Regions from separate parts of the Mixta calida genome, predicted to be linked through region 1. Evidence: predicted binding sites of a transcription regulator. Region 1 holds the regulator's gene; each other region holds the start of a gene.
The links. Region 1 encodes PurR, which represses purine synthesis genes. Its sites were predicted from a motif close to CANGCAAACGTTTGCNTG; they were not measured.
Positions count from the first base shown of each region.

Region 2: a site for PurR is predicted at 2,385-2,402, ahead of purL (phosphoribosylformylglycinamidine synthase). Genes of this name have one in related genera too.
Region 3: a site for PurR is predicted at 2,126-2,143, ahead of tusA (sulfurtransferase TusA). Genes of this name have one in related genera too.
Region 4: a site for PurR is predicted at 2,517-2,534, ahead of C2E16_RS18835 (nucleoside-specific channel-forming protein Tsx). Genes of this name have one in related genera too.

Region 1 covers NZ_CP026378.1:2,098,232-2,102,442, forward strand. Annotated here, with positions in the region: gene punC (purine nucleoside transporter PunC) at 1-1,130, opposite strand, end outside; gene punR (DNA-binding transcriptional activator PunR) at 1,242-2,177, shown strand; gene purR (HTH-type transcriptional repressor PurR) at 2,227-3,252, opposite strand; gene cydH (cytochrome bd-I oxidase subunit CydH) at 3,537-3,626, shown strand; gene C2E16_RS09960 (C40 family peptidase) at 3,687-4,211, opposite strand, start outside.
Region 2 covers NZ_CP026378.1:3,324,885-3,329,095, forward strand. Annotated here, with positions in the region: gene purL (phosphoribosylformylglycinamidine synthase) at 1-2,300, opposite strand, end outside; gene mltF (membrane-bound lytic murein transglycosylase MltF) at 2,565-4,022, shown strand; gene tadA (tRNA adenosine(34) deaminase TadA) at 4,019-4,211, opposite strand, start outside.
Region 3 covers NZ_CP026378.1:351,489-355,699, forward strand. Annotated here, with positions in the region: gene iolE (myo-inosose-2 dehydratase) at 1-497, shown strand, start outside; gene C2E16_RS01550 (DcrB family lipoprotein) at 591-1,148, opposite strand; gene C2E16_RS01555 (7-cyano-7-deazaguanine/7-aminomethyl-7-deazaguanine transporter) at 1,272-1,937, opposite strand; gene tusA (sulfurtransferase TusA) at 2,215-2,463, shown strand; gene C2E16_RS01570 (lysoplasmalogenase) at 2,467-3,096, opposite strand; gene C2E16_RS01575 (DUF2500 domain-containing protein) at 3,280-3,639, shown strand; gene C2E16_RS01580 (DUF1145 family protein) at 3,644-3,913, opposite strand; gene rsmD (16S rRNA (guanine(966)-N(2))-methyltransferase) at 3,903-4,211, opposite strand, start outside.
Region 4 covers NZ_CP026378.1:3,949,251-3,953,461, reverse strand. Annotated here, with positions in the region: gene C2E16_RS18840 (histidine phosphatase family protein) at 1-696, opposite strand, end outside; gene C2E16_RS18835 (nucleoside-specific channel-forming protein Tsx) at 1,369-2,238, opposite strand; gene C2E16_RS18830 (TetR family transcriptional regulator) at 2,727-3,335, shown strand; gene C2E16_RS18825 (helix-turn-helix domain-containing protein) at 3,332-3,688, shown strand; gene C2E16_RS18820 (con-10 family general stress protein) at 4,014-4,199, shown strand.

The DNA of each region.
Region 1 (4,211 bases):
CCCAGCACGGCAAGCAGTACGGTAAACAGCATCACTGCGCTGGTGGTCAGCAACGGATGGCTGAGCCAGCCGGAAACGGCCAGGCTGGCGAAAAAGCAGAGGCCCAGTTGCAGGCAGTTCTGCAGCGCGGCGGCCTTGCCGGTATCCTGCGGGAACGGCAGCAGCGCGTTCGCCACCACAATAGGGTAAATGGCGCCGTTGGCCAGCGCCATGCCGCAGAACGGCGCCAGCAGGCCCCACAGCGTCGCTTTTCCGCTCATCGCCACCATAAACAGCGACACGACGCTGATTGCATAGAAGATCAGCAGCGCAGGCAACAGCGTCCTGCCGCTGCGACGCTGCAACGCGGTGCGACAGCCGAATCCGCCCGCCAGAAAAGCGACGGTTTGCGGCATATAGCTCAGGCCAATATCCGCCGGACTTAAACCGAGATCGTGCAGGATAAAGGGTGAGCCGGTCAGCCAGGCGAAAAAGCTGGCGGAGCAGGCGGCATAGATCAGTACGTTGCCGCCGTAGACGCGCGAGGTCAGCATGGTGAAAAAGCCGGCGCGCGGACGCGAATCGTGCGCGGCCGCCGCCGGCGCTTTTTTCAGCCTGGCTGTAGCGAACAGTAGTGGCAGGGTCACCAGCAGCAGCGTCAGGAAAATAGCCCGCCATGAAAAGTGGCTCAGCACCCAGGCGCCCAGCAACGGCGCCAGCGCCGGAGAAAGCGCGACCAGCGGCATAATGGTGGCGAACACGCGGTTAGCCTGCGCGCCGCGATAGCGATCGACCACCAGCGCCTGCCAGCTTACCGTGGCGGAACAGACGCCCACCGCCTGGATAAAGCGCAAGGTCAACATCTGCCAGGTCTCATTCGCCCACAGCATGCCCGCACAGCCGAGGGCAAACAGCGCCAGGCCGAACAGCAGGACCGGCTTACGGCCGAAGCGGTCGGAAAGGGGGCCCCATATCAGCTGCGCGCAGGCGAAGCCGCCAAGAAATACCGTCAGGCTGGCGCTGATGACGCCTGCGGAGGTGTGGAAGCTTTCCTGCATGGCGGTGAACGCCGGCAGATACATATCAGTGGCGAGAAAACCCAGCGTACTGAGCAGCGCCAGATAAAGCATAAATCCTTTTGAACCAGACATCTCTTTCTCATTAATTAGCAGGTGAACAGACGGCGCGAGGGTAAAGGATGTTTTTCTGAATGTGAAACGCTAAAATTTGCCGGTTGATTTCAAAATTTTTGCAGGCAAAAAATGTGGTCAGAACATGCCCTTGAAGTGGTCGACGCCGTCGCCCGCACCGGCAGCTTTTCCGCTGCCGCCGCGGAGCTGCATCGCGTGCCTTCCGCCATCAGCTATACCGTGCGCCAGCTGGAGTCCTGGCTGGCGGTGCCGCTGTTTGAACGTCGTCATCGCGATGTGGTATTAACCGAGGCGGGCGAGCTTTTTATTCGTGAAGGCCGCGCTGTTATCAAAAAAATGCTCGCCACGCGTCGGCAGTGTCAGCAGGTGGCGAACGGCTGGCGCGGCCAGCTGAGCATCGCCGTCGATCGCATTGTAAAACCGCAGCGCACGCGTCAGCTGGTGCTCGATTTTTATCGCCATTTTCCCGATATGGAACTGTTAATCACCCCGGAGGTGTTTAACGGCGTCTGGGACGCGCTGGCGGACGGGCGTGTCGATGTGGCAATCGGCGCGACGCAGGCTATCCCCGTCGGCGGCCGCTTCGCCTTCCGTGATATGGGCGCGCTCAACTGGCGCTGCGTGGTTAACGCCAGCCATCCGCTGGCCGCAGCGACCGGCGGCCTGCAGGATGATGATATCCGTCCCTGGCCTTCACTGGTGCTGGAGGATACCTCGCGCGCGCTGCCGCGCCGCACCACCTGGACACTGGATAATCAGCGACGGCTGGTGGTGCCTGACTGGGAGAGCGCTTTCGACTGCCTGCGCGCCGGTCTCTGCGTTGGCATGGTGCCCGGCCATTTCGCCGCGCCGCTGCTGGCGACGCAGGAACTGACGGAGTTGCCGCTGCCGGTGCCTTTTCCCGACAGCCACTGCTGCGTCAGCTGGTCGGAACAGAGCGGTTCGCCGGCGCTGAGCTGGCTGCTGGATTATCTGGGCGATACGGAGACGCTGAATCGGGAGTGGCTGCGTGAGGAAGAGAGCACTCAGGATAGCGCATTATCCTGAGCGGCAAGGCAAAGGTCGCGGCAGGGATAAGCCGCGATGACGTAAAGCATTAACGACGATAGTCGCGGAACGGGCCGTCAGCCACCGAGCGGCGTTCAATAAGCGTCGGATGCACCTCAATCGTTTGCGATTCTTCGCGCTTATTGATAATGCGATCCAGCAGCATATCGAAGGCGGTTTCGCCTAGTTGCTCTTTCGGCTGATGAACGGTTGTCAGCGCTGGCGTAAAATAGCGCGCGTTGCGCACGTTATCATAACCGATCACCGAAATATCCTGCGGCACGCGCAGGCCCATCTCATCCGCCGCACAAATAGCGCCCATCGCCATAATGTCGCCGCCGCAGAAGACGGCGGTAGGGCGTTGCTTCTGCGCCAGGATCTGCTGCATGGCGCGGTAGCCCGACTCCGGCTCGAAATCGCCCTGCACGATCCACTCTTCGCGCACCGGTATATTCGCCTCGTTCAGCGCCTTCATAAAGCCGGCAAGACGGCCGCCGCCGGTGTTGCGCTCCATCTGTCCGGGAATCACGCCGATATCGCGATGGCCGCGTTCAATCAGATAGCGGCCTGCGATGTAGCCGCCTTCAAAAGCGTTATCCAGCACGGTATCGGTAAAGTCGCCGCGCGACTCGCCCCAGTCCATCACCACCATCGGGATATTGCGGTTCTCCTCAAGCATCTTCAGCAGCGCTTCAGGATATTCAGAACACATTACCAGCAGACCGTCGACGCGCTTTTGCGCCATCATCGACAGATATGCCTGCTGCTTTTGCAGATCGTTATGGGCGTTGCCCAGAATCAGGGTATAGCCGCGGGCGAAGCAGCGCGTTTCCACCGCTTCGATGATTTCCGCAAAATAGGGCGCTTCGCTGGAGGTCGCCAGCAGGCCGATCGACTTGGTGTGGTTCACCTTCAGGCTGCGCGCGACCGCGCTGGGCGAATAGTGTAGTTCTTTGATGGCCGCCCACACCGCCTCGCGCGTCTCTTCCGCGACAAAGCGGGTTTTATTGATGACGTGTGACACCGTCGTCGTAGACACGCCGGCACGCTTCGCGACATCTTTGATTGTTGCCATTAAAAAGATACTCCTGCGCTTATCATAAGGGTTTGATAAGGCTAATGTTAAACGTTTGCGTCCTCGCGGCCTGCTTCAGCGTGCTTATCCATTGTCATTGTGCTGGCTGAGATACGTCTGGCAGGCGGGACGTCTTTAAAAAAGGGCCAACAGCGACGGTTTGCCGGTGTTGCGCAACGCAAGGCGGGGATTCTATCAAGCTGACGCAAAGAAAACGAGATTTTTACCGGTGAGTATGGGAAAATCTATACCGTTATTGTTTGTGTGGTTAAAGGAGAGGCCGGGTGAGCACCGATTTAAAGCTGTCGTTAAGCACCACTGTCGCAGCATTGCTGATGATCATCGCTTTCAGCTTAACCGCTGTCATGCATTGATCGGATGATGCGTATAAAAAAAGCCTGTCGCAAGACAGGCTTTTTTGTTGCGCAACGCGCTTAGCGGATGGTTTTTGGCGTCATTACGCGACGCGCGCCGACATAATGGCGCTCCCAGTAATCATCGCTGAGCTGGCTGATTTGAATATCTTTACCGGTGCGCGGCGACTGAATAAAACGACCGTTGCCAAGATAAACGCCAACGTGATCGGCGGCGCCGCGGTTATTAATGCGGAAAAAGACCAGATCGCCTTTTTCCAGCGACTGACGGTTGACCGGCGCGGCGTCACGCAAGTGATACATCTCATTGGCGGTGCGGGGAATTTTAAATTTCACCACATCCTTATAGGCGTACCAGACCAGACCGCTGCAGTCGAAGCCGGTGTGAGGCGAGGTGCCGCCCCACAGGTAAGGTTTGCCCAGCTGACCCATCAGCTTGTTCATCGCCGTTTCACGCGCTTTCTGATAACGCTCGCGGTGCGCCTTACTCATTTCGAGCGGGCCACGGGCCTTGGTCTGCTTTTTATCGCCGCGCTGATGGCCATAGCGCGCCTTCGCCGTCCTGGCCATACTTTTTTTCTTTGC
Region 2 (4,211 bases), 1.2 Mb from region 1:
GCCGGACAAAGTTCCTCGCCCACCGCTTTTACCGCCTCATAAAGGCCGGCGTCTTCGCCAGGGTGACCGGCGGCGGCCATCCAGTTAGCGGAGAGCTTGACGCGCTTCAGCGCGCCAATATCGGTCGCCGCCAGATTAGTCAGCGCCTCGCCGACCGCCAGACGCGCCGAGGCGGCGAAATCGAGCAGCGCGACCGGCGCGCGCTCGCCCATTGAAAAGGCTTCGCCGTGGTAGCTGTCGAGGCTGGCGGTCGTCACCGCGCAGTTGGCTACCGGCACCTGCCACGGGCCAACCATCTGATCGCGCGCCACCATGCCGGTTACGCTGCGGTCGCCGATGGTGATCAGGAAGGTTTTTTCCGCTACGGTCGGCAGATGGAGCACGCGCTTCACCGCCTCTTCCAGCGTCATGCCGTCGCGCGCCAGGGCTTCGTTCTGCGCCTGCTGACGACGCACATCGCGCGTCATCTTCGGCGTTTTGCCCAGCAGCACGTCCAGCGGCATATCGATCGGCTGGTTATCGAAGTGGCTGTCGGAGAGCGTCAGGTGCTGTTCTTCCGTCGCTTCGCCAATCACCGCATAGGGGGCGCGCTCGCGCTGGCAAAGTTGATCAAACAGCGCCAGCTTGTCCGGCGCCACCGCCAGCACATAGCGCTCCTGCGATTCGTTGCACCAAACTTCCAGCGGGCTCATGCCCGGCTCATCGTTGAGGATGTCGCGCAGGTTGAAACGCCCGCCGCGGCCGCCGTCGCTCACCAGCTCCGGCATGGCGTTCGACAGGCCGCCCGCGCCCACATCGTGGATAAACAGAATCGGGTTCTGCTCGCCCAGCTGCCAGCAACGGTCGATCACTTCCTGACAGCGGCGTTCCATTTCCGGGTTGTCGCGCTGTACCGAAGCGAAATCGAGATCGGCGTCGGACTGGCCTGACGTCATAGAAGAAGCCGCGCCGCCGCCCAGACCGATATTCATTGCCGGGCCGCCCAACACGATCAGTTTCGCGCCAACGCTGATTTCGCCTTTCTGAACGTGATCGGCGCGGATATTGCCGATACCGCCCGCCAGCATGATCGGCTTATGGTAGCCGCGCAGTTCGCTGCCGTTGTGGCTGTCGACCCGCTCTTCATAGGTGCGGAAATAGCCGTTCAGCGCCGGACGGCCAAATTCGTTGTTAAACGCCGCGCCGCCCAACGGGCCTTCCGTCATGATGTCCAGCGCGCTGACGATGCGATCGGGCTTGCCAAAATCCTCTTCCCACGGCTGCTCGAAGCCGGGAATACGCAGGTTGGAAACGGAGAAGCCCACCAGACCGGCTTTTGGCTTCGCGCCGCGGCCGGTGGCGCCCTCATCGCGGATTTCGCCGCCGGATCCGGTCGCCGCGCCAGGCCACGGCGAGATCGCCGTTGGGTGGTTATGGGTTTCCACTTTCATCAGGATATGGGTCGGTTCCTGATGGAAATCGTAAACGCCGCGCTGCGCGTCGGCATAAAAGCGACCGACCTCGGAGCCTTCCATCACCGCCGCGTTGTCTTTATAGGCCGACAGGACATAATCCGGCGTCTGCGCGAAGGTGTTTTTGATCATTTTGAACAGGGATTTCGGCTGAGCTACGCCGTCGATCACCCAGTCCGCGTTGAAGATTTTATGGCGGCAGTGTTCGGAGTTCGCCTGAGCGAACATATAAAGCTCGATATCGTTCGGGTTGCGCCCCAGTTTTTCAAACGCGGCCAGCAGGTAATCAATCTCGTCGTCGGCCAGCGCCAGGCCCAGTTTCTGGTTAGCCTGCTCCAGCGCCGCGCGCCCCTGCGTCAGGATATCCACGCTTTGCAGCGGCTGTGGCTGCTGCTGAACGAACAGCTTTTCCGCATCGGCCAGATCGTCATACACGGTTTCCATCATGCGATCGTGCAGCAGCGCGGCGAGCTGCGTCCACTGCGCTTCCGTTAGCTGCGGCGCCTGTACGTAAAACGCCAGGCCACGCTCCAGACGACGCACCTGCGGCAGATCGCAGTTGTGCGCGATATCGGTCGCTTTAGAGGACCAGGGAGAGATGGTGCCCGGACGCGGCGTTACCAGCAGCAGACGCCCTTGCGGCGCATGTTCGGCGAGAGAAGGACCATATTTCAGCAGGCGTTGCAGGCGGGATTTTTCTTCTGCGTTCAGCGGTGCGCTGACATCGGCAAAATGGACATACTCGGCGTAAATATCACTCACCGGCAGGTGAGCGTCCTGAAAACGGGTCAGCAGTTTGTTTACACGAAATGCCGACAGGGCGGGCGAACCACGCAGAATTTCCATCATTAAGATCTCTCGTCAGAGCGCCGGAGGACGCTTCTTTGGGCGCAACAGGGAAAACGGGCGATATTATAGAGAAACGGCCCGCCTAACGAAACCGTTTGCGTGGATTTTTCCGCGCCTGGAATTAGCCTGAAAATTGCGCATATCCTGCTATTGCAGTTGCTCTGCGCCGCTTTGTTGCGCAAAATGCCCCACGCTCTGGGATTTAATAGATAACAAACGCTGCCCGAAGAGACAGAGGCCTGAGAGCCACCGAGAGATAAATATTTGAAATATTTGAAAATTAATTATCTGCTGATCGGGTTGATTACCGTCCTGCTGGCGGTAGCGCTCTGGCCGACCATTCCCTGGCACGGCAGCGCGCAAGACAAGATCGCGCAGATAAAATCGCGGGGGGTGCTGCGAATCAGCACCATTAATTCTCCGCTAACTTACTACACCAGCAACAATGCCCCGGCCGGAATGGATTATGAGCTGGCGAAGCGCTTCGCCGATTATTTGGGCGTCAAACTGCAGGTCAATGTTCATCAGAACCTGAACGACCTGTTTGACGATCTCGACGACGGCAAAGCCGATCTGCTGGCTGCCGGGCTGATTTACAATAGTGAACGGCTGGCGCGCTTCCGCACCGGCCCCAGCTACTATTCCGTTTCGCAGCAGCTGGTTTACCGCATCGGCACGCCGCGGCCAAAAAACCTGGGCAATCTGAAAGGCCGACTGACGGTTGCCTCTGGTTCAGCCTATATGTCGACGCTGCGTAATATCAAAGAGAATCAGTATCCCGATCTGGACTGGGCGATCTCGACCGATCAGGGACCGAAAGCGCTGCTGGAAGCGGTCGCCAACGGCGAGCTGGATTACACCATCGGCGATTCAGTCACCATCGGCCTGTTGCAGCGCATTCACCCGCAGCTGGCGGTGGCGTTCGACATTACCGATGAGGAGCCGGTCACCTGGTATATGCAGCGTGAAGAGGACGACAGCCTGAACGCGGCGATACTCGACTTTTTCAGTCAGATGGAAGAGGAAGGCGCGATGGCGCGGCTGGAGGAGAAATATCTCGGTCACGTCGGCGCCTTCGACTATGTCGATACGCGCACTTTCCTGCGCGCTATCGACGATATCCTGCCCGATATCCGCCCGCTGTTCGAGCGTTACGCCGCGCAGATCGACTGGCGCCTGCTGGCGGCCATCTCCTATCAGGAATCGCACTGGAATCCTCAGGCGACCTCCCCGACCGGCGTACGCGGGCTGATGATGCTGACGCGCAACACGGCAGACAGTTTGCAGGTGGCGGATCGTCTCGACCCGGAGCAGAGCATCCGCGGCGGCAGTGAATATTTGCAGCGCATGATGGAAAAGGTACCGGAGTCGGTACCGGAAGATGAACGCATCTGGTTTGCGCTGGCGGCCTATAACATGGGCTACGCCCATATGCTGGACGCGCGCAAGCTAACGCAAAAACAGGGCGCCAACCCCGACAGCTGGGCGGATGTAAAGCTGCGCCTGCCGATGCTGAGCCAGAAACGCTATTACAGCCAGACCACCTACGGCTACGCGCGCGGCCAGGAAGCCTATAACTATGTGGAAAATATCCGCAAGTATCAGCTCAGCCTGGTCGGTTATTTACAGGAGCAGGAGAAAAAACTGGCCCAGCGTAAAACGCTGGAGGCCACGTTAGGGGAAGGTTATCCGGCGGTCGCGCCCGACATCGCCATGAATTAAGCGGCGCTGCCCGGCGTCGCCCCCTGCTCTGCGGCACGCTGCGCCTGACGCTGCGCCCGCTTCTGTTCGCGGCGCATACGAAAAAAGTCACTGAGCATCGCGGCGCATTCGTCCGCCAGCACGCCCTGTTCCACTCTGACCTGATGATTCATGCCGGGATGTCCCAGAATATCCATCAGCGATCCGGCG
Region 3 (4,211 bases), 1.7 Mb from region 1:
TAACCGCCGAGGGCTATAACGAGCTGGCGAAAATTGCGGCGGACAAGGGAATGCAGGTCTGTCTGCATCACCATATGGGCACCGGCATCCAGACACCTGCCGAGATTGACCACTTTATGGCACTGACCAACGATGACGTTTATCTGCTCTATGATACCGGCCATATTTACTACTCCGAGAACAGCGAGCAGGCGATGCTGTCGGTGCTGGAGAAGCATCTGCCGCGCATCAACCATATTCATCTGAAGGATGTGCGCGATGAGGTGGTCAGCGCGGTGCGTAACCAGAAACTCTCCTTCCTGGACGGAGTAAAACGCGGCACTTTCACCGTGCCGGGCGACGGCGTGATTGATTTCAAACCGGTGTTTAAAATTCTCGACGACGCGGGATATCGCGGCTGGATGGTGGTAGAGGCGGAGCAGGATCCGGCGCTGGCTAACCCCTTTGAATATGCGGTGAAGGCGCGTAAGTATATTCGCGAAACCGCAGGCATCTGACGGCATTTTGCGCTGAAAACGGGAACTTATAAGCCTTAAACGACAAAACGCCGCCATCTCTGGCGGCGTTTTTTATGCGCGTAAGCGAGGCGTTTATTTCAGCGTGATGGTGTTAATCACATTTTCCGCTGCCGTCTGCGCCTGTTGCTGATTATCGGCAGGCAGGGTGATTTGCAGCGTCAGCAATTTACCGTCCGCTTTCGCCAGCACGACAGAAGACCAGGCTGTCTGCTGATTGGCGGAGATCACCGTATCCAGCTGCTGCGCCGGTTCGCCCTTGAGCGTAATCGCTTTATTGGCCACTACCTGCAGCTGCGGATCGCGGTTGCGCTGCTGCTGCTCCAGACGCTTCGCCAGCACGTCCAGACCTTCGTTGGTGGCATCGCCATCAATCACGATAATGGCGCGCTGGCCGCTTTCATCGGCGTAAACGTGCATGTTGTTCGCCTGCGTGCCCAGCTTGCCGCTCTTATCAGACATGCCCGCCGGCAAGTTGAAGCTGAGTTTGCCATCCATTAACGACACCGTCTGCGTTGATGTGCTGGCGCTGGCGCCGTTATCGTCCGCTGCGGCTTTATCCGACTGCTGATCGCAGGCGGCCAGACCTACTACCAGTAAACCTATTCCAAGATATTTTGTAAGTTGACGCATCAGGTTCCCTTTTATTGATTAGCCTGGCAATACAGTACTCATACAAACTGAATCAGCGCGTAAAAGCAACCAACCGAGTGTCACAGGATCTTAGACGCGCTGACAAAGTATCGCTATTGCCGCTTAGCCGAAATTGTAGCGGGTTTGTCCTGACATTGCCGCCAGGCGTTTTAACGCGGCATTGAGCAGCACGCCGTAGGCAGGCAGGAAAAACACCATGCAGATAAGCACCTTGAAGCTGTAATCGACCAGCGCGATTTCTACCCAATTCTGCGCCATAAAAGCGTCCGGGCTTTTATAAAAAGCGATGAAGAAGAAGGCGAGCGTGTCGCTGATATTGCCTAAAAACATCGCCGACGCGGGCGCCGCCCACCACTGCGGCAACTGACGCAGCCGGTTAAAGACATGCACGTCCAGAATCTGGCCCAGCGCGTAGGCCATAAAGCTGGCGCAGGCGATGCGGGCGACAAACAGGTTAACCTGCTCCAGCGCGTTCAGTCCCTGCCATGCGCCGTTATAGAACAGCGAAGAGACCACGTAGGAGATAAAGAGCGCAGGCACCATCACCGCAAGGATAATTCGACGGGCCAGCGGCGCGCCAAAAATCCGCACGGTCAGATCGGTAGCCAGGAAGATAAACGGAAAGCTGAAGGCGCCCCAGGTGGTATGGAAACCAAACAGGGAAACAGGCAGCTGGACCAGATAATTACTGGAGGTAATCACCAGCACATGAAACAGGGATAGCCAGATAAGCGCATGCTTCCGCTGGCGCGGCGTAAAGGAGATCATAATGTACCTTTTTTACGTTGGGGTGAGGGAACCCAGTGTTTACTCAGCGTTCTGCTGTCTGTTCGCGTTTAGCCTGACGCATCTTGCGCAAGCTGAGCGGCGACGGAACGCCGTCTGTCAGCGGCAGGCAACATCGCCAGCCGCGGCGCATCTTACCGCGTTGTTTCGGCTTTGCAACGGTTAGTTTTCACGCAAACGTTAACCTGCTTTCGGCGGCTTGCGCAACAGGCCGCCGGGCGTAGAATAGAGCGCAACAGAATTCAGTGACGAGACGATAATGAGTGATCCATTCGCAAACCCCGATCAAACCCTGGACGCGCTGGGCCTGCGCTGCCCGGAACCGGTAATGATGGTGCGCAAAGCGGTGCGCCATATGGAGGAGGGCGAGACCCTGCTGATCATCGCCGACGATCCCGCCACCACGCGCGATATTCCCGGCTTTTGCCGTTTTATGGAACATACGCTGGTGGCGCAATCCACCGATGAGAAGCCCTATCGCTATCTGGTGCGCAAGGGCCTCTCTTAAGCGTCAATAAAGCCAGAGCGAGCGGGCGATCATAAAGTGCCCGGCGAAGTAGCAGGCGGCGACGATGGCGTTATCCGCCGTAAAACGCTTGCGGTAATGGCTGATAAACCAGACCAGATTCGCCAGCGTCAGCAGCGTGGCGCCGGCCACCAGCGAGAAGCTGTAGTCGTTAGGACGGAAATAATAGAGTTCGGCGGCCAGCCAGTTCATCACCAGCGTCATGCCGATAAAAGTGCAGATTGGCCAGCGCAGATCTTCCAGCCGCGACCAGATAATCGCTATCCAGACAATGCCGATAATCAGCATGGTCAACGGGATCGGCCAGAAGAAGCTCATGGTCATATGGCTGGCGAAATTAATGGTGTAGAGCAGATGCGCAAGGAAAAAAGCGCCAATGGCATACATCATACGCTGACGCGGAAGCAGCGTCAGCGCGTCGCCCGCCATCGTCGCCAGCAGACCGAGCAAAATCAGGTAGTCGCCGGGATTGCGCGTGGGCGCTTGCCAGGCCCAGGCGAGCAGCAACAGCAGCGTAACCGGCTTAAACACCCAGCGCTGCCACTGTGGGCCGCGGTAGGAAGCATCTACATAGAGCCAGCCGGAAAAAAGTACGGCAAGAAATGACCAAATCATTACGTTGTCCTTTTCTGAAAGGGGCGACAGCGGCATCAGCCCTGAAACGCAGCGCCGACGCAGCCGCCGTTTTATTAACAACATCCTGCAATCAGTTTAGGTTAGCGGGATGCAATGTGACAATGAGAGGGCTCCGGTTGTCTGCCTGACGCGACAACCCGCCACAGGAAGCAGAATACGAAGATGAGCAAACCCCCGCTGATTTTTATTATCGTGCTGGCGATTATCGCCGTACTGGCCTCACGTCAGTTTATTAAGCAGCGGCGTGAAAACGCAGCGAACGATGCGGCGCCGGTGCGATCGCTACAGGTAGAGGTGAAAACCAAACGTGAGTTTCCCGCCCCGGATCGGCGTTCACGTCAGCGGGAAGTGATTGCGGGCGAAGAAATGCGCTACGAGGCCTGGTTTCACCCGCTTAACGGCGCGGGCGACATCAGGCTGACGGTGACGGCTAAGGATTATCATCAGATGGATAAAGGCGTAAAAGGCGAGCTTAAGGTGCAGGGTAGCCGCTTTATCTCTTTTACGCCTGAGAAGCCGTAGAACGTTACTGCTTCGGATAGTGCTTTTTCTGCCAGGCAAGTAGCTCGAACACGCCGAAAAAGAAGATCTTAACCTGCGTCAGACGGCTCAGCTTCGCGCTGTCTTTCGGCTGCGTGGCGCGCAGCAGTACCAGCTGCAGACCGTGCATAATCACCATAAAAATCAGCGCGACATTAACAAAATATGTCAGCGGCTTAGGAAAAGGCTGCACGATATTCAGCAGCAAAAAGGCCCAGACGCAGACCATCAACAACCGACCCAGATTAAGCCACATCATCCTGCTCCTGTTTTACGCCTTCGCGGCGGTATAAGCGGTAAGCGACCTGTCCCGCCACTTTTTCCCGATGTAAAAACCAGTTAACCGGCACCGGCGGCGCGCCATTTTCTATTTCGCTTTCAACGTAGATCAGCGCTTCATCGGCCAGCCAGCCGTTGATTTCCAGCAGTTGCAGCGTCTGTTCCAGCAGACCTTTGCGAAACGGCGGATCGATAAACACCACCTGATAGGGTTCGCCCTGCTGCGCCAGCCAGCTCAGCGTATTGGTCTGGATCACCTGCGCGTTGTCGGCCTT
Region 4 (4,211 bases), 1.9 Mb from region 1:
GGAGTTTGCCAGCGGTTTATTTTTTTCCGGATCGGTAGTCAGATCAGAAATCATAATCTGGATGGCTGAGCCGGAAGAAATGATCAGCACATTGCTTTGTTTTTCGCGCAACGCATTATCGATGATTGTCCGCAGCGCAGCCTGGGTACGCGCCTTCACCTGCTGATAGTTTTCTGCCTGCCCGGCGGGATCGGCGGCAGCTATCGCGTTGATACTGCGCTCAACGGACAACGTGCCTGCTTTCATTCCGGCAAACAGCGCCTGTGCATTCGGCAGGCCCAGTTGAGCGGCAGCGGCGGCGGCCATCTCTTTATTAAAGCTACCCTCAAAGCTACCGAAGAAAACTTCACGCAGGCCGGTTAATTCAGTTGGACGAACCGCTTCTCTTCCTGTCTGCTGCAAAATAATCTGCATGGTTTCACGCTGACGTCCGGCATCGCTGGTATAAAAACCCCCAAAGGGGACAGACTTTAATCCTGCGCCAAGATAGCGCGCCACCTGTTTTCCCTCGTCGGTTAATGGGGAGTCGGCCCAACCCTGAACGCGATCCAGCGTGTTCAGCAGCGTTTTACCATGACGTACAAACCAGAGCGTAACAGGCTTATCCTGTTTCGCACCCGCATTAACCGGTTTTTCGATACTCCATGCTGAGCCACACGCCAGAAGCAGAGTTAGCGTAACAAGCCATTTTTTCATGTGATATTCCTTATGTTTTTATCGCCGACGCGTAGTAAGCGGCAGGCGAGAGGGATAAAAAGCACCGCGTCCCTAAAAGCATTAAAAGAGTGCATTCCGCTGGCGCAATTAATCAGGACCGCGGTTTTTTTCCTGTAAATAACAGTCATCAGCCGCAGAATAATTACGCCAGGAAGGTCTTGTTAAACATAAACAGAACTCGTGAATTATTTGGCCGGCTTGTCATCCTCCTTATAATGAATAATTCCTCTGCTGCACAGTTAGCAATAAGAAAAACGGCAATAAAAAAAGAGCAAACTTTTATGCCATTCATGAGGCAAAAAAAAACCTGCGTAACTGAATGACCACGCAGCGAGAATCACTGTCGCCGTGCTTGTTCAGAAACGCAGGTTTTGCCTGTAAATACAGTAGCAATCCTTTGAGCTGCTACGCTAGCACGGCTGTTAAAAAAATAAATAGCCAGCGCCGGTTATTTATTGAATTTGTGATTTCCCTCATAAGACAGACGGAATGAAAGTAAATCGTGATTATCGCTTTACCGTAAGCCTGTCGGAATAAATATAAGGATAAATAATAGTAAAAAGTAACGCTTTAATGGAAAGGGAATCGTTAATAAGCCAATTCATTCAGGAAGGAAAACGGGGCATTATTTCCGCCCCGCCAGAAAATACGTCAGAAATTATAACCCACTACCAGATAGTAACCCCAGCCGGTAGATTTCACTTCAAACGGGCCGTCGCCGAAGTTCAGGTTGGCGCCGTCGGCCCACTGGCCGCCGTTATGGAAATAACGCGCCACCACCGAGTAGTGCCAGTGATCGTAGCCCAGCGCCAGGATATGGCTGGAGGCGATAGAGTTGCTGGAACGGAAAGAACCTGGCGTTTTATCCGCCAGATCGGAACCCCAGTCAAAGTTGGTGAAGCCGATATAGCTCAGGTTGCCGCCCCACAAGGTAGTCAACGGCAGGAAATATTTTACCTTGAAGCGATAGCCGTCCCAGCTGTTTTCGTTCGCCGCGCCGTAGTTTTCCCACTGGTATTTGGCATAAATGTTCAGCGCCAGCGACATTTTGGTGTGGGTATCGATATCGGTGCCCAGGCCCATATACCAGGTGTTCTGGCGGTTGTTATGGTCGCGGCCCATGTCATAGACATAGTTGTTGGCGAAGTACCACTCTTTAAACGGGCCGAAACTCAGGTCGGTGCCGGTCAGCTTGTCGATAGAAAAGCGCGGTTCAATCTCCATAAACAGCGGCGAGCCGTTGTCCCAGATACCCTGCTGATAGCTGTTCGCCGCGCCGAAGAAGTTCGGAATATCCACGTAGCCGTAGAAATCGAACCAGTCTTTATGGGCGAAGGCTTCATATTCCAGATAAACATCGTTGTTCAGGTGCGGCCCGAAACGGGTGTGGTTGCTTCCCACCACGTTAACGCTCTGATGCCACCAGTCTGACACATAGGTAGGCGCGCCAGTTTCCGCCTGAGAAGAGATGCTATATGACGCAGCCAACAGCGCGCCAGCCACCAACATTTTATTTTTCATGGTTTACCACATGCTTAAAGGCCTCTCTGCTGAGCCAGAGAAGGGCCGCGAATCAGTGTCCACTGCTGGACGGGAAGGTATTGTTGTATGCCGCTCCGGGGGAGGCGTACAGGTACGCCGGGGCAGCCCGCATAGGGTGCCTCTATCCTGCCGATAGAAAATAGATATTGCTCACGTTTGTCAAAGTTTGTTTCATTTCGATTCAATCATTTTGTGACTCAGATCACGAACAATGACACAAAGGGTAAAATTAACGTCACAAAGATGGTTTAGAACGATAGGCAATCGGTTTCGCATGCTGCGCAAACGATTAGCTACAACTTCGGTTTTGACTGTCATCAAGAGCAGCAGATAGTTTCAGATTACAACTCGACATAATGCTTATCAGCCGCTTGACGGAAAGTTTTGAACATCTGTTCAGAATAATATTGAACGGATGTTCAAAAAAAGGCAGAATGTGGGCCGGTTAAATCAGGCGAGGCAAAAGGATGGGCTATTTAAAAGCGGACGCACGCGCGGATCTTCTGATTGCCGCCGCAAAAAAGTTAATCAGGAAAGAAGGTTATACCGCCGTTACCGCCCGCAAAATCGCCAAAGAGAGCGGCGCGGCCATTGGGCATATCAACCGCCATTTCGCCTCGCTCAACCAGCTAAAATGCGAAGCTTTTCTTGTCATTGTTAATGAAACCGTGGCTGTGCATCAGGCCGCCAGCGAAGCGTTGAGCGGTATTGACGCGGTGCTGGCGCTGCTATACGAGCCGGATAAAGCACAGCATGAAACGGAACTGTGGCGCGAAGTCTCCGTCGTTTCCCAGCAGGATAAAGCGCTGCATGACATCTTCGTCTACGCGCTTAATCTTTGGCACAACACCGTCAGCGACGCGATTACGCGCGGCATCCAGCAAAACCTGCTGCGCTGTCACGATACGCCGTCAGCCACGGCATGGCGGCTGATCGGCCTGACGCTGGGACAGGATGCGCTGGATATGCACGGCGTGCTTAACGATCGGGAAGATGTGCTGCGCAACAACCTGCTTCATATCATCCGGCTGGAGCTGCAACCGGTGATGGGCGTATCGCAAAGGGAGTTAACATGAACGTAAGCGCAGCAAGTGAAAAAGTCTTTACCTATGGCGTTATCCGTGAGCTGATGCGCTGGATTGAAAGCAATCCGCATCGGCGTATTACGGTGGACGATTGCGCGGAAAAAACCGGCTACTCCAAATGGTATTTACAGCGCTATTTTCATGCGGTAACCGGCAAAACGCTGGCCGCTTTTTGCCGGGAAAAGCGTCTGGTCGCTTCAGCGCGAATGCTGGTGGAAGATAACGTCACTATCGAATACGTTGCGGTACAGCACGGTTTTTCTTCACATGACACCTTCCACAAAACCTTCGTTCGCCACTACGGCATGACGCCAGGCGAATTCCGCCAGAAATGTCGGCAATAGCTTTTTACTTTCACGGTAAAGCGCTGCCGCTATTGTGTCTTCCGCATACGTCCTGAATAGCCATACTGGCAAAAAAACGCATTTGCCGCTTCGCTTATTTACCGGTGGCGGTTTTATTGGTTTTTTACGTCTGATTGTAATTAAATCTTTCAAAAAACCTGTTATTTCATGATGTTTGCTGTCATATCAAAAGCTTATTGCCGCTGCGTTAGCAATTTGCTTTCTCCTGTCCGTCGACTAAATTTATACCCGAAGTCGCAAATATTCTTCTCCATTACAAGCGTACTGGATAAGGATATTATTTTGGAATAACGAGGAGGAATAGATGGCTGAACAACATCGTGGCAATCCTGGTAATTTCGCTGAAGACCGTGAAAAAGCTTCTGAAGCCGGTAAAAAAGGCGGCCAGAACAGTGGCGGTAACTTTAAAAACGACCGCGAAAAAGCATCCGAAGCAGGTAAAAAAGGTGGGCAGAACAGCCACGGCGGCGGTCGTCCGTCAGGCAGCTAATAATTAGTTTGC